3 regions of the Mesorhizobium sp. P170090 genome follow, and region 3 is predicted to be linked to each of the others. Evidence: predicted binding sites of a transcription regulator. Region 3 holds the regulator's gene; each other region holds the start of a gene.

The links. The regulator LexA, encoded in region 3, represses DNA repair genes until DNA is damaged. The targets are predictions, from matches to a motif close to TGTTCNNNNTGTGTTCNG.
Region 1: a site for LexA is predicted at 4,751-4,768, ahead of AC3EML_RS12645 (PA0069 family radical SAM protein). Genes of this name have one in related genera too.
Region 2: a site for LexA is predicted at 987-1,004, ahead of AC3EML_RS01530 (helicase-related protein). Genes of this name have one in related genera too.

The regions. Positions count from the first base shown of each region.
Region 1 covers NZ_JBYNWH010000001.1:2,684,956-2,692,813, reverse strand. The annotation lists gene AC3EML_RS12680 (S49 family peptidase) at 1-695, shown strand, start outside; gene AC3EML_RS12675 (membrane protein) at 768-953, shown strand; gene AC3EML_RS12670 (4-(cytidine 5'-diphospho)-2-C-methyl-D-erythritol kinase) at 980-1,873, shown strand; gene moaB (molybdenum cofactor biosynthesis protein B) at 1,860-2,414, shown strand; gene AC3EML_RS12660 (GFA family protein) at 2,541-2,972, shown strand; gene AC3EML_RS12655 (hypothetical protein) at 2,962-3,936, opposite strand; gene AC3EML_RS12650 (glycosyltransferase) at 4,189-4,692, opposite strand; gene AC3EML_RS12645 (PA0069 family radical SAM protein) at 4,843-5,997, shown strand; gene rnhB (ribonuclease HII) at 6,152-6,847, shown strand; gene AC3EML_RS12635 (F0F1 ATP synthase subunit B) at 7,098-7,589, opposite strand; gene AC3EML_RS12630 (F0F1 ATP synthase subunit B) at 7,600-7,858, opposite strand, start outside.
Region 2 covers NZ_JBYNWH010000001.1:299,460-307,317, forward strand. The annotation lists gene phbB (acetoacetyl-CoA reductase) at 1-465, shown strand, start outside; gene AC3EML_RS01530 (helicase-related protein) at 1,160-4,744, shown strand; gene AC3EML_RS01535 (RNA-binding S4 domain-containing protein) at 4,820-5,206, shown strand; gene fdxA (ferredoxin FdxA) at 5,460-5,798, shown strand; gene AC3EML_RS01545 (CarD family transcriptional regulator) at 6,225-6,806, shown strand; gene AC3EML_RS01550 (amino acid ABC transporter ATP-binding protein) at 7,002-7,769, opposite strand; gene AC3EML_RS01555 (amino acid ABC transporter permease) at 7,766-7,858, opposite strand, start outside.
Region 3 covers NZ_JBYNWH010000001.1:4,156,334-4,164,191, reverse strand. The annotation lists gene kynU (kynureninase) at 1-92, opposite strand, end outside; gene AC3EML_RS20165 (GntR family transcriptional regulator) at 260-1,024, shown strand; gene lexA (transcriptional repressor LexA) at 1,230-2,012, shown strand; gene AC3EML_RS20155 (ComEC/Rec2 family competence protein) at 2,006-4,462, opposite strand; gene arr (NAD(+)--rifampin ADP-ribosyltransferase) at 4,574-4,990, opposite strand; gene gltX (glutamate--tRNA ligase) at 5,451-6,875, shown strand; gene gltA (citrate synthase) at 7,057-7,858, shown strand, end outside.

The sequences.
Region 1 (7,858 bases), 1.5 Mb from region 3:
TCGATGCGCCCGCCGTCGCCATTTCGATCAATTCGCCTGGCGGCTCGCCGGTGCAGTCGCGGCTGATCTTCAAGCGCATCCGCGACCTCGCGGTCGAGAAGAACAAGAAGGTGCTGGTCTTCGTCGAGGATGTGGCGGCCTCGGGCGGCTACATGATCGCGGTCGCCGGCGACGAGATCTTTGCCGATCCGTCCTCCATCGTCGGTTCGATTGGTGTCGTCTCGGCCTCGTTCGGCTTTCCCGAGTTGATGAAGAAGATCGGTGTCGAGCGCCGTGTCCACACCGCCGGCCAGAACAAGGCGGTGCTCGACCCGTTCAAGCCGGAGAAGAGGGAAGACGTCGAGCGCCTGAAGGCGCTGCAGCTGGAAGTGCACGAGACCTTCATCGACCTGGTCAGGGAACGCCGTGGCACCAAGCTGAAGGACGATCCGGACCTGTTCACCGGCCTGTTCTGGACCGGCAAGAAAGGGCTGGAGCTTGGCCTCGTCGATGCGTTGAGCGACATGCGCACGGTACTGAAAACCCGCTTCGGCGCGAAAACCCAGCTCAGGCTGGTCACCGCGCCGCGTGGCCTGTTTGGCCGCATCGGCCTGTTCGGCTCGAACTTTTCAGCGCCCGATATTGCCGCCGCCGCCGCAAGCGGCGTGATCGATGCGGCGGAAGAGCGCGCATTGTGGGCGCGCTTCGGGCTTTGAAAAAGCGGGGAAAGCGTCTAGCATAAGCGCTTGACAGTCTGCCTTGCCGCCTTGCGAGGGAGGAGCTTTGAAATGCCACAGATCATTTTCTTCGCAGTTGTCGGCGCCGCCGCTTATTTCGGCTACCGCACTTTCGTCCGCGAGGCCGAACGTGTGACCGCCAAGGTGCGGCGCACCGAAAAGCAGGCAGCCAACGGCACCAACGGCACGCTGGTCCAGGATCCCAAGACCGGCGAATACCGCTTGGCCAAGGACTGAGCATCATCCCGTCAGCAGCCGACAGTTTGGATGCCGCAGCCCGGACGTGGCTTGCGCCCGCCAAGATAAATCTGGCGCTGCACGTCACCGGCAGGCGCGCCGACGGGTATCATCTGCTTGAGAGCCTGGTCGTTTTCACCCGCTTCGGCGATAGGGTCGAGATCGAGCCTGCCGACGCCGACCGGTTCTCCGTATCGGGCCGTTACGCGACTTCCGTGCCGATCGACGACAGCAATCTGGTGGTGAAGGCGCGCGAGGCGCTGCGCAGGCAGGCCGGCCAGCAGAGCACGGCGCCGGTTGCCATCCGGCTGGAAAAGAACCTGCCGGTCGCATCCGGGGTCGGCGGCGGCTCGAGCGACGCGGCGGCGGTATTGCAGGGTCTTGTCCGGACCTGGGGGCTCGACATCGGTGAGGCCGAACTGAGCCGGATCGGTCTCACGCTCGGCGCCGACGTGCCGATGTGTCTTGCGGCAAAACCGCTGGTTGCGCGTGGCGTCGGCGACGAGCTGTCGCTGGTGCCGGATTTTCCGGCGCTCGCTTTGGTGCTGGTCAATCCCGGCGTCGCCGTCTCGACGCCCGATGTGTTCAATGCACTTGAAAAACGCGACAATGAAGGACTGCCGCCGCTGCCGCGCGGTTTCGATTTCCACGGCGTCCGCAATTGGCTGGAGATCACCCGCAACGATCTTGAGGAACCGGCGCAAGCAATACAGCCGCCCATCGGCAGAGCGCTTTCCCTGCTGAACAGGGCCGGATCTGGATTCTCGCGCATGTCGGGCTCCGGCGCGACATGCTTCGGGCTGTTCGAGACCGGCAATGTCGCCAAGCGCGCCGCCGCCGAGATCCGCAGCCGCGAACCGGAGTGGTTTGTCGCCGCGACACGAAGCATCGCTTCAGAGGGGGCCGATGACCAAAATTGACGAAAGCCGCCTGTTCATCCCGGTGCGCATCGCGGTGCTGACGGTGTCCGATACGCGCAGCCTTGCCGACGACAAATCCGGCCAGACGCTGGCTGATCGCATCGCCGAGGCCGGCCATGTCCTGGCCGCGCGCGACATCGTCACCGACGACCGGGAGAAAATCCGCGACAAGGTGCTGGGCTGGTCGCGCGACGAAGACATCGATGTCGTCATCACCACCGGCGGCACCGGTTTTACCGGCCGCGACGTGACGCCGGAGGCGCTGGAGCCGATCTTCGAGAAGCGCATGGATGGCTTTTCCGAAGTGTTCCACCGCATTTCCTACGACAAGATCGGCACCTCGACAGTGCAGAGCCGAGCGACGGGCGGCGTCGTCAACGCCACCTTCGTCTTCGTGCTGCCGGGCTCGCCCGGCGCCTGCAAGGACGCCTGGGACGGCATCCTGAAACCGCAGCTCGACTACCGCCACATGCCCTGCAACTTCGTCGAGATCATGCCGCGCCTGGACGAGCATTTGCGGCGCGGCAAGGCCGCCTCGTAAACCAAGGCAAAGTGCCGGCCAAGTGCTGCCTTTGTCAGGCAGAATGGCGGCTGCGCCTTCGAGAGGTCATTTCCTCCGGGTCGTCGGGCGGATAGTCTGTCGCCAAGTCAAGACGGAAGAGATCCAATGAGCGCGCACCGCGGCGGCTGCCATTGCGGCAACATCCACCTGACCTTCGAAACGGGAATCGAGCCGGCCGAGGTGGAGATCCGCGCCTGCCAGTGCGCGTTCTGCGTCCGGCATGGTTCGCGCGCCGCTGCCGATCCGCAGGGCCGATTGATCGTCTCGGTCGAGGACGAGGCGCGGCTGCACCGATACCGGTTCGGATTGCGCACCGCCGATTATCTCATCTGCCGGGACTGCGGCGTCTATGTCGCTGCTGTGACCACCGACGGCGAACCGAGAGCGATCGTCATCGTCAATGCGCTGGATCACCGGCCGCGGTTCAACCGCGAGCCGGTCCCAATGGACTATGATGCCGAGAACAAAGAGGGTCGCATTGCCCGGCGGCAAGCGCGCTGGATGCCGGTCGAGATCCGCTCCGGCGTCAGCGGATGACCGGCTCGCCGTGGAAGCGGCGGCGCGAGGGCGGCGAGACGCCGAAGCCGACCTCCATCATCAGCCGTGGCGTGGTGGACGGCACGGTGCCCATGTGGAAGCCGAACGGGTCCTCGACGAAGCCGAGGCCGGCCTCGCCGGTCAGCGTGACCGGGCTGTCGTCGCCATAGACCTTGAGCACGTCTTGCGCCGGATGGCCGACCAGCAGCGTCAGCTGGTGCTTGAGACTGCGCCTGTTGTGGCTGCCTTTGACATAGACATGCGGACCGGTGCCGGCATCGCAGGGTTTCAGATAGAAGAAGAATTTCAGCATCCGCCAGTCGTCGAGATCGAAATGATATTTGCCGAGCGAGGCAAGGTTCTTGTCGGCGTCGGAAGCCTCGCCGGTCGGAAAGCTCCACCAGACACGCGTGGTGATCAGCTTTGCCTGCCCGCCCAGATAGTGCTGGGCGATGTCGAGCAGCAGCGGGTCGTTCTGGATGGCGAGTGCCGCCTTGCAGCCGAGGATGCGCTCGAAATAGTGGCCGCTGAGCAAAGAGCGGCCGAACCGCTTCTCGGCTTCTGCGTGTTCTCCGGGCATGAATTCGAGCCGGCGGTCGAAATTGCCGAAGCACGGCGTGCTCTGAGCAAAGCTGGCGATCTCTTCGTGGATTGCCTGCGGAAGGACCAGTCCGGAGAACAGGCCATCGGTGCGCAGCGCCGCGACGATCGACTTGAGGTCGACGCCCCTGAACATCGTCGCTCCGGCACTCTGCGCGGGGCGCGCGGCTTTGGCGCCAAGCCAGTGCAGCTTGCGCGCCGGCATGGTGCGGGCAAGCACGAACATCGGCAGCCATGCGGGATTTTCGCGCAGGTCGGACAGATAGGTCGGGATACGCACCGCAATGCGGCGGAGCAGGCTGCCGTTGCGGGCAATGGCTTCCAGACTGGGGGCGCCGGATTTGTCAGGGGACGAAAGGTTCATCGGGGTCCTCAGATATGAACGGCAGCAACGACGACGCGGCGCTTGCTTACCGCTCCGGCACTACCCAAACCCCGATATCCCGCATCAACGGAATGCTAATCCCGCGTCAGCTTTTGTGCAATGCACAATAGCTTTTTGCGGCGAAAAAGAGGGATGGTGCTGCGACCGTGCCAATGCGGATGAGACGCCGACGCTGCCCCTCATCCGCCCTTCGGGCACCCTTCTCCCTGGGAACGGGAAAAGGGAGAAACATCACTTCTTCGGCGCCAGCCAGATTTCGGCGTCGAGCCGCCTGGTGGCGAGACCGCGCGCAAGGGCTTCGGCGCTGTGCGCGTTCTTCGACAGGGCAGCGGCCTGGCGCTTGCTGATGACCAGCCCTTCGGCCAGCGCCCGGTTGCCCGAAAACACCCGTGACAGGAACGGCGTGCGGCTGCCGCGCGCACGGGAAAAGCGCGCCGGCATGGTTTGCCGCGCCGTGTGAGCGACAACGTCGTCGATCCAGCCCTCCGCCAGCCTTGCGCCGGGTTCCAGAAACAGCAGCCAGTCACCCTTCGCCTGCCTGATTCCCGCGGCAATGCCGCCGGCCACGAAGTGGCAGCCGGCATGATCGGCAACCCGATGCGTCTGGTCGGTCGAGCCGGTGTCGCAGACGATGACATCGCGCACCACGCCCTCGACCGCGCCGCCGATCAACGAGGCGAGCGTGCGGGCAAGGCCTTCTTCGTCATCCCGGGTTTCGATGAGAACGCTGAGCATTTTTAGCCGAATAGCGGAAAGCCCGGCGCAGCGCCAGTTTTGCATGGCCCAACGAAAAAGTTCTTGCTTTGTTCTCATCAGCGAAATAGGATTATTTTCATGAACAGAGCGATTCGACAGCCAGCCGACAGTCCTTGGGAAAGGGCCAAAATGGAACATATCGTGCGTGCGGACATTGCTGCTTTCGGAGCAGGGCGAGCCGAGATGGCCAATGCGATGATCGAACAGAGCGGCATGCGCGTCCGTCCGGATCGCAACCGCGGCCGTTCCGCGGGCATCAACCCGTCCGGCCGGTTCGAGCCGGTCAGCCGGCATGTGTTCGACGACGGCTGGAATTCGCTGGAGGAATTGCCGCCGTTCAAGACCGAAGTGCAGGTCGAGAAGCCGCGCACCATCATCACCCGCAACGAATCGCCCGACATTTCCTTCGACCGCTCGATCAACCCCTATCGCGGCTGCGAGCATGGCTGCGTCTATTGTTTCGCCCGGCCGACGCATTCCTTCATGGGCCTGTCGCCGGGGCTGGATTTCGAAGCGAAGCTGTTTGCCAAGCCGGATGCGGCGCGGCTGCTCGACAAGGAACTGTCGAAGGATGGCTATCAGCCGCGCACCATCGCGATCGGCACCAACACCGATCCCTACCAGCCGATCGAGAAACAATACCGGATCATGCGCGAGATCCTCGAAGTGCTGGAGGCGCGCGGCCATCCGGTCGGCATCGTCACCAAATCCCATCTGGTGACGCGCGACATCGACATCTTGTCGCGCATGGCCGAACGGGGCTTGGCCAAGGTGGCGCTGTCGGTGACAACGATGGACCGCATGCTGGCGCGCACCATGGAGCCACGCGCGTCGACGCCGACCAAGCGGCTTGAGGCGATCCGGCAGCTTTCCGATGCCGGCATCCCGGCTTCTGTCATGGTGGCGCCGATCATTCCCGGCCTGACCGACCAGGAGATGGAGCGCATCCTCAATTCGGCACGCGCCGCAGGCGCCCGCGAGGCCGGCTATGTGATCCTGCGCCTGCCGCTCGAGGTGGCGCCGATCTTCAAGGACTGGCTGCTGCGCCACTATCCCGACCGCTACCGGCACGTGATGTCGCTGATCCGTTCGATGCGCGACGGCAAGGACTATGATTCGGAATGGGGCAAGCGGATGAAAGGCGCCGGCCCCTATGCCTGGCAGATCGGCCGGCGCTTCGAGATCACGGCCAAGCGGCTCGGCCTCAACGCCGAGCGGCGCACGCTCCGAACCGACCAGTTTGTCGCCGCCGCCAAGGCGACCGAGCAGCTGATGCTGCTCTGAGAGTAGCGCCTGCCCTGCCCTCGTGGCTGTCAGGCGACCCAAGAATCCCGTCCGGCCTGTCCCCCGGCCTGCAGACGGTGCCCTCCCGGTCTTGCCCCACTCGACCCTGGAGGGACTTGCGGAGAATCGGAGCCGATGCGAACCTCGCCGCAACATGGCTCGCGCACGTTCCGATTCTCCGCTTCTTTTCGAAATCGTCGAAAAGCCCGACTTCTCCTTCGAGACGAAGGCGATGGCGGAAGGCCTGTGGCCGGTGGCAGGCATGGACGAGGCCGGCCGCGGTCCGCTGGCCGGGCCGGTGGTGGCGGCGGCGGTGATCCTCGATCCCGCCAACATTCCCGACGGGCTAGACGATTCCAAACGGCTCAACCATTTGCAACGCGAGGCGCTGTTCCTGAAAATCCTGGGGTCAGCGCTCGGCGTGTCGATGGCCTCGGTCAGCGCCGAAGGCATTGACGGCAGCAACATCCTCAAGGCCAGCCTGGAAGCCATGCGCCGCGCCCTTGCCGGCCTGCCGATCCAGGCGAAGCTGGCGCTGGCCGATGGCCGCGATGTGCCGCCGGGCCTCCTCTGCGAAGGCCGCGCGCTGATCAAGGGCGACCAGCGCTCGCAATCGATCGCCGCCGCCTCGATCGTCGCCAAGGTGATGCGCGACCGCATGATGTGCGGCTGCGGCAGCCATCACGAGCGCTACGGGTTCGAGGTCCATATGGGCTACGCCACCGTGCGGCACCGCACCGCGATCGAAGCGCATGGGCCGGTGGCAAGGCTGCACCGGGCATCATTCGCGCCGTTCAGGCTGGGTGGGGTTGAGGTGGTTGAGGAAGAGAGCTTCGCCGGGTTGGAGTAATGGTAATCTCCCCCCTTGAGGGGGAGATGGCCGGCAGGCCAGAGGGGGTCGCGCGCGTGAAGTGCTAGCCCTTCTTGGTCGCAGAAAGAGCGTCGCGCCTGGTCGAACGGACCCCCTCTGTCGCCTTTGGCGACATCTCCCCTCGAGGGGGGAGATCAGGCGCACCACCGCCTTCGCCAATCTCCGTCGCCGCTCAACAAAAAAGCCGCCAGGTTGCCCGGGCGGCTTGATGTCAGCGAGTTATCCCCGCTCAGTTCAGCCTGGCCTTCACGTCCTGCAGCGCGGACTTGAAAAGATCCGCGCCGGCCTTGGCGTCGATCTTGCCGGCGAGCAGCGTGCGGGCCGCCTCGACGGCGATGTCGACGGCGCTGGCGCGCACTTCGGCGACGGCTTCGCGCTCTGCCTGGCCGATCTTCTGCTCGGCAAGCGCAGTGCGGCGGGTGACATAGTCTTCGGTCTTCTTGTGCGCCTCGGCGGCAAGCATGTCGGCCTCGCGCTTGGCGGCAGCGACGATGGCTGCGGCCTCCTGCTCGGCTTCCTTGCGCTTCTTCTGGTACTGTCCGAGCAATTGCTGGGCCTCTTCGCGCAACCGGCGGGCTTCCGCAAGCTCGTCGCTGATCTTGGTCGCGCGGGCGTCGAGCGACTTGGCGATCAGGCCCGGCACCTTGATGTAAACGGCAACGCCGAGGAAAATGACGAGGGCAACCGTTGCCCAGAGCGTTGCGAGAGATGTGGCGTCCATAATGTGCTCCTCACCGGGCCACGGATTTGACCGCAGCCGAGATCTCGGCCTTGCTGGTCTTGCCGCCGACAAGCGCATCGACGATGGCTGAAGCGGTGTCCTCGGCAATCGTGCCGACTTCCTTCATGGCGTTGGCCTTGATGGAAGCAATGCTGGCCTCCGCCTCGCCGAGCTTCTTGTCGAGGGCGGCCTCGACCTTCTTGCGGGCAGCCTCGGCTTCAGCCTTGGCAGCGTCGTTGGCCTGCTGGCCGATCGCGTTGGCCTTGGCC
Region 2 (7,858 bases), 3.9 Mb from region 3:
GACGCCATGTTCCACAAACTGACGCGCGAGCAGTGGAAGGAAGTCATCGACACCAATCTGTCTGGGGTCTTCAACATGACGCATCCGCTGTGGGGCGGCATGCGCGACCGCAAATTCGGCCGCGTCATCACCATTTCCTCCATCAACGGCCAGAAAGGCCAGGCCGGCCAGGTCAACTATTCCGCCGCAAAGGCCGGCGACATCGGCTTCTCGAAGGCGCTGGCGCAGGAGGGCGCGCGCGCGGGCATCACAGTCAATGTCATCTGCCCCGGCTACATCGCCACCGAGATGGTCAAGGCGATCGACGAGAAGGTGCTGAATGAACGCATCATCCCGCAGATTCCGGTCGGCCGCCTCGGCGAACCGGAAGAGATCGCGCGTTGCGTCGTCTTCCTCGCTTCCGAAGACGCCGGCTTCATCACCGGTTCGACCATCACAGCCAATGGCGGCCAGTATTTCGCCTGAACGACAGCATTTCGCCCGGTAGGACGGGCCGGCTTATGGCCCGTTTTTTCATCGCCGGCCGGCGATGTTCCCGGGCTGCGCGCTAGACATTGACCCGTTCCGGCACGCAAAGATTAACGATTTCCAGGCGCCCTGTGCAAAACCCGGTTCGCAAGCTGTGAATTCTCGGTGGACAAGCTGTGGATAACACAACATGTTGGGGTGAACAAACCAGGAAAATCCCGCCATCGCTGATTCATAGCCGATTCGTTCCGGCTTTGAGCGCAACGTTAACGACCAAGGCCGAAAATCACCGGCAAATGGTTAAGGCCGATTAAGAAAATTCAACAATTTCATAATGTTGGCCGAGGCGTATCGGATCACGACGATGCTCCGCCGGCAAAGGTTAACGCCAATGGTCGCCTTGCAGGAATCGGGCCAGTTTCCGCGATTCAGCATATGGTGAGACTCAGGCTCGCAAAATCCACATGTAGCCGTGAACAAAAGCTGAATCTACCGGAGTCACTGATTCGTCGCCGATTCGTTCCAGACTCGTTCCAACTGTTAATTGAGACCTCAAAGACGAACCGTGGGATTGCCGGCCGGAACATTCCGCTTTCGCTTCGCGCCTGAAATCCCTATGTGTCGCCTGTCATACGCGCCACGCGAGGCGCGCTCCCGACAACACGATGCAGAAAGCCTCATCTCCAGGCCGATGAACATCCAGCCGAAACACACCGAGCCGCTGATCCTGTCGGGCCGCGACGTGACTGCCGTGCTGGGTCCGACCAACACCGGCAAGACCCATCTCGCCATCGAGCGCATGGTGGCGCATGAGAGCGGCATTATCGGCCTGCCGCTCCGCCTTCTGGCGCGCGAGGTCTATGCCCGCGTCTGCGAAAAGGTCGGCGCCCACAAGGTGGCGCTCATCACCGGCGAGGAAAAAATCCAGCCGCCCGGCGCGAAATATTCGGTCTGCACCGTCGAAGCCATGCCGCGCGAGACCGACGTTGCCTTCGTCGCCATCGACGAGGTGCAGCTCGCCGGCGACCTCGAGCGCGGCCACATCTTCACCGACCGTATCCTGCACCTACGCGGCCGCCAGGAAACGCTGCTGCTCGGCGCGGCCACCATGCATGGCATCCTGCAAAAGCTGCTGAGAGGCGTCTCGGTGGTGACGCGCCCTCGCCTGTCGCACCTGGCCTATGCCGGTTCGAAGAAATTGACCCGCCTGCCGCGGCGTACGGCCATCGTCGCCTTCTCCGCCGACGAGGTCTATGCCATCGCTGAGCTGATCCGCCGCCAGCAAGGAGGAGCGGCGGTCGTGCTCGGCGCGCTGTCGCCCCGCACCCGCAATGCCCAGGTGGCAATGTTCCAGGCAGGCGACGTCGACTATCTCGTCGCCACCGACGCCATCGGCATGGGGCTCAACCTTGATCTCGATCATGTCGCCTTCGCCCAGAACCGCAAATTCGACGGCTATCAGTACCGCAATCTCACGGCGGCCGAGCTCGGCCAGATCGCCGGCCGCGCCGGCCGCCATCTGCGCGACGGCACCTTCGGCGTCACCGGCCAGGTCGATCCGCTGGACGAGGAGTTGGTCAAGCGCATCGAGGGGCACGAGTTCGATCCGGTGAAGGTGCTGCAATGGCGCACCGCGCATTTCGACTTCGCCAGCCTCGACGCGCTGAAGCGCTCGATCGAAACCAACGCGCCGGTCGAAGGCCTGACGCGGGCGCTGCCGGCGGTCGATGCCCAGGCGCTCGAACATCTCTCCCGCGACGAGGACATCCGCGCGCTGGCTACCAATGCCAAGCGCGTCGCGCTGCTGTGGGAAGCCTGCGCGTTGCCGGACTACCGCAAGATCGCGCCGGCCCAGCACTCCGACCTGATCGCTTCTATCTACACCGACCTCGCCCAACACGGCCATGTCGACGAGAACTACATGGCCGAGCAGGTGCGCCGCGCCGATACGACCGAGGGGGACATCGACACGCTGTCGCACCGCATTGCGCAGATCCGCACCTGGACATTCGTGTCCAACCGGCCGGGCTGGCTGGCCGATCAGGCACACTGGCGGGAAAAGACGCGCGAAATCGAAGACAGATTGTCGGATGCGCTGCATGAGCGGTTGACGAAACGGTTTGTAGACCGCAGGACTTCCGTCCTCATGCGGCGCCTTAGAGAAAATACAATGCCTGAAGCCGAAATCAGTCCTACCGGAACCGTCCTTGTCGAAGGCCATCATGTCGGCGAGTTGCAAGGGTTCCGCTTCACCGCCGATCAGAGCGCCGGCGGCGAAGACGCCAAGGCCGTGCGTACGGCAGCGCAAAAAGCGCTGGCCGCCGAGTTCGAGGCACGTGCCGAACGCTTCGGCGCCTGCGCCAATGGCGACCTTGCGCTCGGCTCCGACGGCACGCTGCGCTGGATCGGCGCGCCGATCGGCACGCTGGTTGCCGGCGAGGACGCGCTGAAGCCGCGCCTGGTGCTTTTGGCCGACGAGCAGTTGACCGGTCCCGCCCGCGACAAGGTCGCCGCGCGCGCCGAGCGCTTCGTCAATTTCCAGATCGAATCCTTGCTGAAGCCGCTGGTCGACTTGAAGAATGCCGAGCAGATCGCCGGCATCGGCCGTGGCATCGCCTTCCAGCTCGTCGAGCATTTCGGCCTCATCAACCGCCGCGACATCGCCGAGGAAATGAAGTCGCTCGACCAGGAGGGTCGCGCCGCCTTGCGCCGGCTCGGTGTGCGCTTCGGCGCCTACCACGTCTTCGTGCCGGCGCTGATCAAGCCGGCGCCCGCCGGACTGATCACGCTTTTGTGGGCGCTGAAGAACGACGGCAAGGACAAGCCCGGCTTTGGCGACGTGGTGCACGCGCTGGCCTCCGGCCGCACCTCGGTGGTCATCGATCCGGCTTTCGACAAGAGCTTCTACAAGCTCGCCGGCTACCGCAATCTCGGCCGCCGCGCCGTGCGCATCGACATTCTGGAACGGCTGGCCGACCTGATCCGGCCTGCGACCAACTGGAAGCCCGGTCTGGGACAGCGCCCGGACGGCGCCTATGACGGCCAGTCCTTCATGGTGACGCCGCCGATGATGTCCATCCTCGGCGCAACCGCCGACGACATGGAAGAGATCCTGAAAGGCCTTGGCTACCGCGCCGAGCCGAAGCCGCCGGCAGAGGTCAAGGCGCGGCTGGAAGCACAGGACAACGCGGCGCGGGAAGCGGCTGCCGCCAAGCTGGCTGCGGACGCGGCTGCAAAAGCTGAACAGGCCAAGGCGACGGAAGCCGCTGCAAGCGAAGCCGTCGCTGAAGCGCCGGCCGTTGGATCGGAGCCGGATGCGGTTGCCGCCGCTGAGCCTGCGGCTGAGCAGCCCGTCGCCGAAGCCGCAGCGGAGGCTGTTGCTGCGGACGCTCAGCCGGGCGCGCCTCCCGAGGGTTCGGAGCCAACTGCGGCCGTTGAAGCCACCGCCGAAGCTCCAGCCATCGCGGAAGCAACGGCAGAGCCCGTCGCGGAAGAACAGGTCGAAGCTCCCCAAGTCGAAGCCCCCATAGAAATCACGGAAGAAGCTCCGGCTGTTGCGGAAGCTGACGACACCGTCCCCGAAAGCGCCGACGCCACCGTCGCCGAAAACGCCGACGCCCTTACCTCCCCCTCGATGGGGGAGGTCGCGGCGCGAAGCGACGCGGGTGGGGGTGACAGCGTTGACGAAGCAGGTGCAGACACAGCAGACACTTCAGGCGCAACCGCCGACGCCGACGCTGCCCCCACCCCGGCGCTGCGCGCCGACCCTCCCCACGAGGGGGAGGGTGGAAGCGCTGAGCCTGTCCCCGAGGCCGAAGCGCCAAAGCCCATCTTGCTGTGGCGGCAGGGTCGTTTCGAGCAGCGCCCGCGCCATCGGCAAGACAACCGCAGAGACAATCGCCCGCGTAACGGCCAGGCTAGCCGCGCCGATGCGCCGGCCGACGCTGCCGGCGGACAGCCGGCACCGGGCGAACGGCCGGCCTATCAGGGCCGGCGCGACCAGCGCGACGGTGCCGCCAAGCCACGCTTCGACCGTTCGAAGTTCAAGCCCAAGCCGCAGGCCGAGGGCGAACAGCGCCGCGACGGCAAGCCGCAAGGCGAGCGTCCGCGCGAGGGCCGGCCTGACTGGAAAGGCGGCAGGCCGGAAGGCAAAGGCGGACCGCAAGGCGCCAAGCCGGCTTTCCAGGCCAAGCCACGCGAAGAACGCCCGGCGCGCTTCGATCCGGACTCGCCCTTCGCCAAGCTCGCCGCCTTGCGCGACCAGCTGAAGAAGTAGGCTCTGAGCATGATCCCGAAAAGTGGAACCGGTTTTCGGACAAGATCATGCTCCAACAAGAGATAACTCGCTGCGATGGTTGCTGAAGGTCGTCAGCGCATCGACAAGTGGCTGTTCTTTTCGCGCGCGATAAAATCGCGCTCGCTGGCGGCCAAGCTGGTCGTCGCCGGACGCGTCCGCATCAACAGCGACAAAGCAGCGCAGGCCTCCGATCTGGTCAAGCCTGGCGACGTTTTGACCATTACGCACGAGCGCCGCATCTTCGTTTGGAAGGTGCTTGGCACCGGCGTGCGTCGCGGTCCGGCCGAGGAAGCGCGCACGCTCTACGAGGACATGTCCCCGCCGCCGGTCCCAAAAGGCGAGGCTGTTGCCGATGCCATTCCGGCGCTGCGCGACGCCGGCAGCGGCCGGCCGACCAAGAAAGAGCGCAGGCAAACCGACCGGCTGTTCGGCGAAGACTGAAGCCTTGGCCGTCTGCGCCATGCCGGCGGTCTGGAATTTCATTCCGGACACGCGGGCCCCGCCTGCAACGGCTGCCCTTGCAAGCGGCAGGCAAAGGCGTTACCTCACCAAAAAAGCCGCCGCATCGGCCCGAAAATCGGAAATCGATTTTTCGGAAGGCACGATGCGCAGATTCAAAGTGTTAGAGCGTACTTTATGCGTCCAATTGGACGCACGTCGCTCTAGCAAGAACGGGACGTCCCGGAGCCGACCAATGACCTATGTCGTGACCGACAACTGCATCAAATGCAAGTACATGGACTGCATCGAGGTCTGTCCGGTCGACTGCTTTTACGAGGGCGAGAACATGCTTGTCATACATCCCGACGAGTGCATCGACTGCGGCGTCTGCGAACCGGAATGCCCGGCCGATGCAATCAAGCCCGACACCGAGCCGGGCCTTGACAAATGGCTGCAGGTCAACACCGAATACGCCGAGAAATGGCCCAACATCACCGCCAAGAAGGAGCCTCCGGCAGATGCCAAGAGCTTCGACGGCGAGGCCGGCAAGTTCGAGAAATATTTCTCCGCCGAGCCCGGCGAAGGCGACTGAGCGCATGACCCTGGAATCGGAATCGATTTCGGAAAGGGTGATGCGCAAAGCAAAAAAGTGCGGCCTATTGGATCGTCATAACGCTGCGTAACGCGCATCATACATTAACTGCCTTGACAGGCGGCGATGTCGCTCGACCTTCGCGTTTGCAGCAAAACCTTGATTCTTCCGACTTTTTGTGCTACACCAGTTGAAACATGCCGGTGACACAACGTCGATTTATGGCGCAAGCGCCCCAAATCACTGAAAGGTGAAATCCCCAATCGGACCAGAGCGATCTGGGCCAGGCAGTCGCTATGTATGCGGTTTGCCGGTCCCGGCTTTTTCCGATGGGTTCATCTGTTGTGCGGCTAACGATCGGTGTCCCCGGTCGCATGCGTTCGGACCGGCAGGCCGCCGGTGCCACAACAAGGAGTTCAGGGCGTAATGGCAACGATCACCCCGCAGAAGAAGTCCACCTCGGCACGCCACGGTTTCAAGACCGGCGAGTACATCGTCTATCCGGCGCACGGCGTCGGCCAGATCGTCTCGATCGACGAGCAGGAAGTTGCGGGCCACAAGCTGGAACTGTTCGTCATCGACTTCCAGAAGGACAAGATGCGCCTGAAGGTTCCGGTCGCCAAGGCGACCTCCATCGGCATGCGCAAGCTGTCGGAAGAGGATTATGTCGAGCGCGCGCTGAAGGTCGTCCAGGGCCGCGCCCGCGTCAAGCGCACCATGTGGTCTCGCCGTGCGCAGGAATATGATGCCAAGATCAATTCGGGCGACCTGATCTCGATCTCGGAAGTCGTGCGCGACCTCTACCGTGCCGACAACCAGCCGGAACAGTCCTATTCCGAGCGTCAGCTCTATGAGGCGGCACTCGACCGCATGGCGCGCGAGATCGCGGCAGTCAACCGCATGTCGGAAACCGAAGCCGTGCGCCTGATCGAGGTCAACCTCAACAAGGGCCCGAAGCGCGGCGCCAAGGCCGACAATGAGGAAGCCGAGCAGGAAGAAGCTGCCTGATCGCTTTCACCGTCGAATTCATGAAAAACCCGGCCTTGTGCCGGGTTTTTGTTTTTACCCCCTTGTGGGGTTCCAAGGACGGGCGGGACCCGTGGCTCGCCCAGGCAGGTGGCTGCGAAGCAGCGAGGATGGGGACGACACCAGACCGCACCCGGACCTTCCGTCCGACCTCTTCACAAGGGGAACGTAGAAGGCTCAGCCGCCGGCTTCCTTCTCCGCCTCCTGCTTCAGCGTCGCAATAAAACGCTTGGTCCGTTCACGCTCCGGGTTGGAGAACACCACGGCGGACGGCCCCTTCTCGACGATGACGCCGGCGTCGAGGAACACCACCTCCTGCGCAATCTTGGAGGCAAGGCGAAGGTCGTGCGTGGCCATCACCATGGTCGTGCCTTCGCTGGCGAGTTTTCCCAGCACGTCGACCACTTCCTGCGCCAGTTCCGGATCGAGCGCCGAGGTCGGCTCGTCGCAAAGCAGCACTTTCGGCGACGGCGCCAGGGCGCGGGCGATCGCCACACGCTGCTGCTGGCCGCCCGACAGCGTTGCCGGCCAATCGTCCGCCTTGTGCGCCATGCCGACCTTCTCGAGCAGCGCCAGTGCCCGCTCGCGCGCCTTTGCCGTCGGCCATTTCAGCACCGTCACCAAGCCTTCCATGACGTTCTCGATCGCGGTGCGATGCGGGAACAGCTGGAAGTTCTGGAACACCATGCCGGTCTGCAGCCGCAGGCGCTGGATGTCGCGGCTGGGGATCTTGATGCCGGGACGGGATTCCAGCGTCTCGTCGCCGATGCGCACCATGCCCGAGGTCGGGATCTCCAACAGGTTGATGCAGCGCAGCAGTGTGCTCTTGCCGCCGCCGGAGGGGCCGACGAGCGCGGTGACGCTGCCTTCGGCAATGGTGACCGTCACGCCCTTCAGCACCAGATTGTCGCCGAAGCGCTTTTCGATGTCGGTGAGGCCGATCATGAGCGCGCCTCCAGGAAGCCGCCATAGCGGTTGAGCCGCTCCTCCAGCCGCGTCTGCAAGGCCGAAAGCACCGAGCTCATCGCCAGATA
Region 3 (7,858 bases):
CCTTGCGGCAAGACAAAGCGTTCGCGCATGGAGCGCAGCGGATCGGCGGCATCCATTGCTTCGATTGTAGCGAGATCGGGTGTCGTGCTCATGATCCGGCGCCCCTCCATGGACAAACGCGCGCGGCGGAGCCTGCCGCCCAAACATGCCGGCGATCTTGAGTGGTCGCCCTTGAACTGTCAAACATTATATATAATTCACCCATTGAAAGGCTTTGATATATAATGATCCGCCGAGCGTTTATGTCTGATGGATCACGATGCTGGATGACGAGCAGACCTCGAAGACGGAAGCGGCCTATCGCCTGCTCAGGCGCGATATTCTTGCGACCCGGCTGGCGCCTGCCGCGCCGTTGAAGCTGAGCACGCTGCGCAACACCTACGGCATCGGCTGGACGCCGTTGCGCGAGGCGCTGTCGCGGCTGGAGGCGGAACGGCTTGTGACCGCCATCAGCAACCGCGGGTTTGCGGTCGCTCCCGTCTCTCGGGCGGAGCTCGAGGATTTGGCGCGTGCGCGGCTGGTGGTCGAACTGCCCCTGCTGGTGGAATCGATCGAGGAGGGCGACCGTGAGTGGGAAGACGCGGTCGTTGCCGCCCACTATCGTCTCTCACGGTGCGGGTCTGTTCTCGACGATCCATCGGATGATGCGGTCGACGCGTGGTACGAAAAACACGATGCCTTCCATGCGGCGCTGCTCAGTGCCGCGACATCCAGCTGGCTGCTGCGCTTCAATGCGACGATTTCCGACCAATTGCATCGCCATCACCGCTTCCTGGGTCTGGCGCCGACGCTGCGCGCCGCCGCCGGCCGCACGGATGGCCACCGGAAGGCCGTGGCGGCCCTGCGCGACGCCGTGGCGATCGAACACCATACCGCCCTGATGGAAGCGGCCCTCGATCGCGACGTCGAACGTGCGAAAACTCTGATGACCGCTCACATCGGCTACACGCTGCAGGTCTATGCCCAGAGTGAACCCGGGGCGGATGCTGCGCAGCCCCGTCCGAAAAGGAAGCGGCGATCGTAGCCGACGACGCAGGGCACTTTGTCTTCGTTTCACCCCGTTGCCGGCGAACGACTACGAGCGCCGCTCGCGGTGCCGAACGTCACGCTGAACAAAACGTCAACACATTCATTAAACTTTAAAAGGTTGCGGAACACAACTGGAACAGATAGTGTTTGTTCTGGGTTTGTTTTTTCTGATTCTGGTTTCAGAACCCCTGGGGGCCGCGATGCTGACGCGCAAACAACATGAGCTTCTGATGTTCATCCATGAACGCCTGAAGGAGAGCGGAATCCCGCCGTCCTTCGATGAGATGAAGGAAGCGCTTGACCTCGCCTCCAAGTCCGGCATCCACCGCCTGATCACGGCGCTTGAGGAGCGCGGTTTCATTCGCCGGCTGCCGAACCGGGCGCGCGCGCTGGAAGTGCTGCGGCTGCCCGACTCGATCGCACCAGGCCTCAATGCGGCGAGGAAGTTTTCGCCGAGCGTCATTCAGGGCAGTCTTGGTCAAACCGGCCAAGGGCAAGGCGGCCAAGGACAAGGCGCGATGGGCCAAGGCGGTATCGGCCGCCAGATCAAGCCGGGCTCGCCGTCGCGTTCGATGTCGGCCGGCAATGACGACGCCGTTTCGGCGGTGTCGATCCCGGTGATGGGACGCATTGCTGCCGGTGTGCCGATCGACGCCATCCAGCATCAGACCCATTCGATCTCGGTGCCGCCCGACATGATCATGGGCGGTGAACACTACGCGCTCGAGGTCAAGGGCGATTCGATGATCGAGGCCGGCATTTTCGATGGCGACACGGTCATCATCCGCAATGCCGACACAGCCAGCCCCGGCGAGATCGTGGTGGCGTTGGTCGACGATGAGGAAGCGACCCTGAAACGCTTCCGCCGCAAGGGCGCCTCGATCGCCCTGGAAGCCGCCAACCCGGCCTACGAGACCCGCATTTTTGGACCGGACAGGGTGAAGGTGCAGGGCAAGCTTGTCGGATTGATCCGGCGCTACTGAGCCGGCTTGGGTTTGTACTTTTCACGCTGGTTGTAAGGCGGCAGGCCGCGCGCTTCGCGGGAGAAGCGGCGTTGCTCGTGCCAGGGGCGATACGGCTTGTCGACGGCGAAGCGGATGGTTGGCGCTGCAGCTGCCGATTGCGGATCGAAGAAGACGGCGGCGCTGCCGTCGCGGGCCAGCTGTTTCTTCGTCACGACCAGCACCAGCGGGTCGCGGCACGGATTGTAGGCGGTGGCGTCATCGATGACGATCAGGCTCGCGAAGGCACAGGCCGGCCGCGCCGTCTTGCGGTCTTTCGCAAGCGCTACAATGGCTCCGGAAGGGTGCCGGGCGATACAGAGATCGCCGGTGCAATAGAAGGGCGAGCCGGGCGGCAGATCGAGCGGATCGAGATCGAACCGCGTATCTGTTGCCTCGAAAATCTCAGGTGGGATAATGGTTTCGGCCCGCAGCGCCCGTTTCCAATTGTCCGTGGTGAATTCGTTGGAGCGTTCGCGGTTGAGGGCGAGTTCGCCGCCACCGATCGGCATGGCCACCAGATGCGCATCCTCGGATATGAGCACGTCTGGCGTAAGCACCTGCGGCACCGTCAACAGGCCGGCCAGCGCGAAAGGCACGGCCGCCAACCTGAGCCAGGTGGTGGCCATGGTGGCGATGACGAGGGCGACCGCCACTAACAGCACCGAGCGGATGGAGATCAGCCCGACGGCGTCGACCGGCGAGCGCTCGGAAATCCAGGCCGATATAGCGATCATCGCCATCAGACCTTTGCCCATCACATAGAGGAACGGCCCGTCGGCGCCGAACGGCATCGCCAGTGCGCTGAGCACGGCAAAGGGCATGACGATCAACGAAACAATCGGCATCACGGCCAGATTGGCGATCAGGCTGAGCGGCGACACACGCTGAAAATGCCAGATGGCGAACAGCAAGGTTGCACTGCCGGCGATGATCGAGGTCATTGCGAGGCCGCCCATGGCCAGCGCGAATTTTCGCGACAGGAAGCCGACGAAGGAGCGCTTTGCCGGCGGCGTTCTCACCTTGTCGGCGCGGTAATCGGCCCAGCCGGCATAGGCGCCGACAAGGGCGGCGGTGGCGGCAAACGACATCTGGAAGCTGGGACCGACCACCTCGTGCGGCGACACCAGGATGACGGCAATGGCGGAGATCGCCAGATTGCGCATGGTGAGTGCGGCGCGATCAAACAGCACGGCGACAAGCATGACCGCCAGCATGATGAAGCTGCGCTCGGCGGCAACCACGACGCCTGAAATAACGAGATAGGCGGCGATCGAGACAAGCGCTGCCGCGGCCGCATATTTCTTCACCGGCCGGCGCGAAGAGAAAACGGGAAACAGCGCAAAGGCGCCACGCAGCAACGCCATGATGGTGCCGGCAACCAGCGCCATGTGCAGGCCGGAGATGGAGATGATGTGGTAGATGCCGGTGCGCCGCATCGCTTCGTTGACCTCGTCCGGGATGCCGGCGCGCACCCCGACAATCAACGCCGCGGCAATCTCGCCTTCGGCGCCGCCGATTTTGCCCCTGATATGGTCGGCAATGTTTTCGCGCGCGTTCTCGATTGCCGAGGAGAGCCGCGCGGTCAGCGGCGGCGGTCCCTGCGTAGCAATGGTTTTCGGATTGCCGAGAAAGAAGCCGCTGCCGCCGATACCGGTGAAATAGCTGTCGAAGGAGAAATCGTAGCTCTCCGGCCGCACCGGACCGGTCGGCGGCAACAGCCTGGCATAGCCGGTGATCAGGGAGCCGGCGGTCATATCGGCGGGAACGGTCCGCGCCGAGAGCCTGACCCGCTCCGGGGCGTAGCGCAGCTCGGGGTAAGCGGTCGAAACCACATCGAGCGTCAGCCTGATGCGGCCGCTTTCCATCTGTTCGAGACTGACGACGCGGCCGGTCAGCCGTGTCTGGATCTCGGAGCCGAGCATCTGCGTTCCGGCGCGCCAGGTCTCGACCTTGGCGGCGACGACGCCGAGCGCGCACAGCATCGCGGCCATGCAGAACAGATGCGTCCTCGGCCGCGATCGCGTGGCGACAGCGCAACATGTCGCCAGCACCACAATGGCGATTGGCTGCGCAAAGCCCGGCTCGCCGGCCAGCGAGAAATAAATGATGACGCCGGCCGCCAGGAAAACCGGCACCAGCAGGAAGGCGACGCCCCGGTCGAGCTCCGTGTTGGCGGCCACGGCAAGGCTGCGGCGGAGCGCGGGCCATGACGGACGGCGAAGCCGTCTGCGCAGACGGGCGATAGATCCGGGCGCTGTGACTTGCGCCGGCAACGCGTGACCGGGCAGCGCAGGCGCGACGCCGGGATGCGGCTCAGGCAGCGCGAGGGGCAGCGGCTCGGCATAGGGACTATCGGCAAACAGCGAGCGTTCGCTGACGCTTGCCTCGGCGCCTTCGCCTTCCTTCGTGCCCCGGCCACGTCCAGCCATCGGGTCTGCCCCTTGCGCCCCAGACCCCTATGCTACATGAACGCGCAAAGCGCGAAAGTCCGCGTGATCACGTCCACCGCGCCGGAATCGACCATCACCTGGCAAGGACGCTCAATCCTCAATCATATCCTGGCCCTCCGCTCTCAGGCGAGCAAGCCCATCGTGCATTGCCTTCAATTGTTCCGGTGTATGACCCTGCCATTCACCGAGTTCACCCAGGATGAGCAACGGATCACGGGAGCGGTAGGATTTCGTCGGATTACCGGGAAATTTTTTGTCGGTCAGGTTAGGGTCATCCATAAAAAACTCCGTCGGCTTTACGATGTAAATCCTTTGACGACCGTCACCCGTTGCAAGCTCTGCTCCCCAGATGGCGGCTTCCAGTGTCTGGGTGAAATAGATCCATGACAGTGGTTTACCTCTGAAATTGGAAGGGTGGCCGACGCTCAGCAGATCCCCGGGTTTCAAATCCGCCCGGGTACCATGGTAGAACGGATCACCCTCCGTATGGTCGGCGTTTTCGGTCATCGGTAGTCCTTCTTTCAATCATGCCTCCTTCGTGGCGAGACCGGCCTGCACACAGTTGCGGTGTTCACGATAATGATTGCAGAAAGGTCAATATGCGTGACCAAGCCAACGCTGTCACGGCGGCGTTGTAGTCGGGCAGTGCCGCATCCGTGAAGAAATGTCCGCTCGTCAGAGGGGGCTACCACCGTCGCAGCGATGTTCCAGGCACTGTGACGGACGCTGCAGCCGAATGAAACCCAGACATTGACGCTGCTGCCAAATGAGGTTGCGCGGAGGTGCGAACAGATTTTGTGCTACAAGGCTCCGGCCTGTTGACGCAACCGATAATTGCCGACGTGCCCCGGCCTCGTCCAGCCATCGGGTCTGCCCCTTGCGCCCCAGACCTCCTATGCTACATGAACGCGCAAAGCGCGAAAGTCCGCGCGATCACGCCCCGCTTTCCAAGCTTCCCGAGAGTTCCATGTCCGACACGGTCGTCACCCGTTTTGCCCCCTCGCCCACCGGCTATCTGCATATCGGCGGCGCGCGCACGGCGCTGTTCAACTGGCTGTACGCCAAGCACACCGGCGGCACGATGGTGCTGCGCATCGAGGACACCGACCGCGAACGCTTCAACGAGGCGGCGACACAGGCCATTCTGGATGGGCTGACCTGGCTCGGCCTTTCCTGGGACGGTGAGGCCATATCGCAGTTCGAGCGCGCGCCGCGCCACCGTGAGGTGGCCGAGGAGCTGGTGCGCCTGGGCAAGGCCTATTACAGCTACGAGACGCCTGCCGAGCTCGAGGCGATGCGCGAGGCCGCACGCGCCAAGGGCCTGCCGCCTCGCTACAACGGCCAGTGGCGCGATCGTGCCCCCTCGGAGGCGCCTCCCGGCGTCAAGGGCGCCATCCGCATCAAGGCGCCGACCGAGGGCGAAACCGTGGTGCACGACCGTGTGCAGGGCGAGGTGCGCTTCCCCAACAAGGACCTCGACGATTTCATCATACTGCGCTCGGACGGCAATCCGACCTACATGCATGCCGTCGTCGTCGACGACCATGACATGGGCGTCACCCACATCATCCGTGGCGACGACCATCTGACCAACGCCGCGCGCCAGACGGTGATCTACAACGCGATGGGCTGGGACGTCCCGTCGATGTCGCATATCCCGCTGATCCACGGCGCCGACGGCGCCAAGCTGTCGAAGCGGCACGGCGCACTCGGCGTCGAGGCTTATCGCGCCATGGGCTATCTGCCCGAGGCGCTGCTCAATTATCTGGCACGGCTCGGCTGGAGCCATGGCGACGACGAGATCATGTCGATCAAGGACATGATTTCGTGGTTCGACATCGGCGATGTCAACAAGGGTGCGGCGCGCTTCGACTTCGCCAAGCTCGAGTCGATCAACGGCGCGCATATGCGCAAGATGGCCGATACCGAGCTGTTCGACATTTTCGTCGCCACTCTGCCATACCTCGAAGGCGGACCGGCTATCGCCGCCCGTCTCGACGATGCCAGGAAGGCGCAGCTGCTGGCCGCCTTGCCGGGCCTGAAAGAGCGCGCCAAGACGCTGGTGGAACTGGCCGATGGCGCGGCCTTCCTGTTCGTCGAGCGGCCGCTGCCGATCGACGAGAAGGCGGCAGCACTGCTCAATGCCGACGCGCGCGCGATCCTGCGCGGCGCACATGCCGCTTTGCAGACTGTTTCGGGCGATTGGTCGGCTGCCGCGGCTGAAGCCGCGGTGCGCGAGTTCGCGACGGCAGGCGGCCACAAGCTCGGCGCCGTGGCCCAACCGCTCCGGGCGGCCCTTACCGGCCGCAGCACCTCGCCCGGCGTGTTCGACGTGCTCGCCGTGCTTGGCCGCGAGGAAAGCCTGGCGCGGATTGCGGATCAAATCGATTAGGAGCGAACTGGCCCAAGAAGATTGGCATTGAAAGGCGGGTTTCGCAGTGCAACATTAGGCCTTGGCCCAATCTGGCACGCACCTCCCAAAATGCGGTGGCGAGTTCGCGCATTCCGGTGATTTCGACGTGTCGTTTGCAGGAATTGCCTTGCCGGCATGAGGAACATGAAGGAGTTTGAGAATGAGCGAAGCTGCGACAAGACTGGAAACCGGCAGCAAGACGACGCACCCGTCGACTGCCACGCTCGAACTGGCCGGCAAGACGCATGAATTCAAGGTGCGAAGCGGCTCGGTCGGGCCCGACGTCATCGACATCGGTGCGCTCTACAACACCACCGGCGCCTTCACCTACGATCCCGGCTTCACCTCGACGGCGAGCTGCGAGTCGGCGATAACCTTCATCGACGGCGATGCCGGCATCCTGCTTCACCGCGGCTACCCCATCGACCAGCTGGCCGAGCATGGCGACTTCCTCGAAGTCTGCTACCTCCTGCTCTACGGCGAACTGCCGACCAAGGCGCAGAAGGACGATTTCGACTACCGGGTAACGCGCCACACCATGGTGCACGAGCAGATGTCGCGCTTCTTCACCGGCTTCCGCCGCGACGCGCATCCGATGGCTGTGATGTGCGGCGTGGTCGGCGCGCTGTCGGCCTTCTATCACGACTCCACCGATATTTCGGATCCGTATCAGCGCATGGTCGCCTCGATGCGGCTGATTGCCAAGATGCCGACGATTGCGGCCATGGCCTACAAATACCATATCGGCCAGCCCTTCATTTACCCGAAGAACGAGCTGAACTTCGCCGCCAACTTCCTGCATATGTGCTTTGCGGTGCCGTGCGAGGAATACAAGATCAATCCGGTGCTGGCGCGCGCCATGGAGCGCATCTTCATCCTGCATGCCGACCACGAACAAAACGCCTCGACCTCGACGGTGCGCCTTGCCGGCTCGTCGGGCGCCAATCCGTTCGCCTGCATTG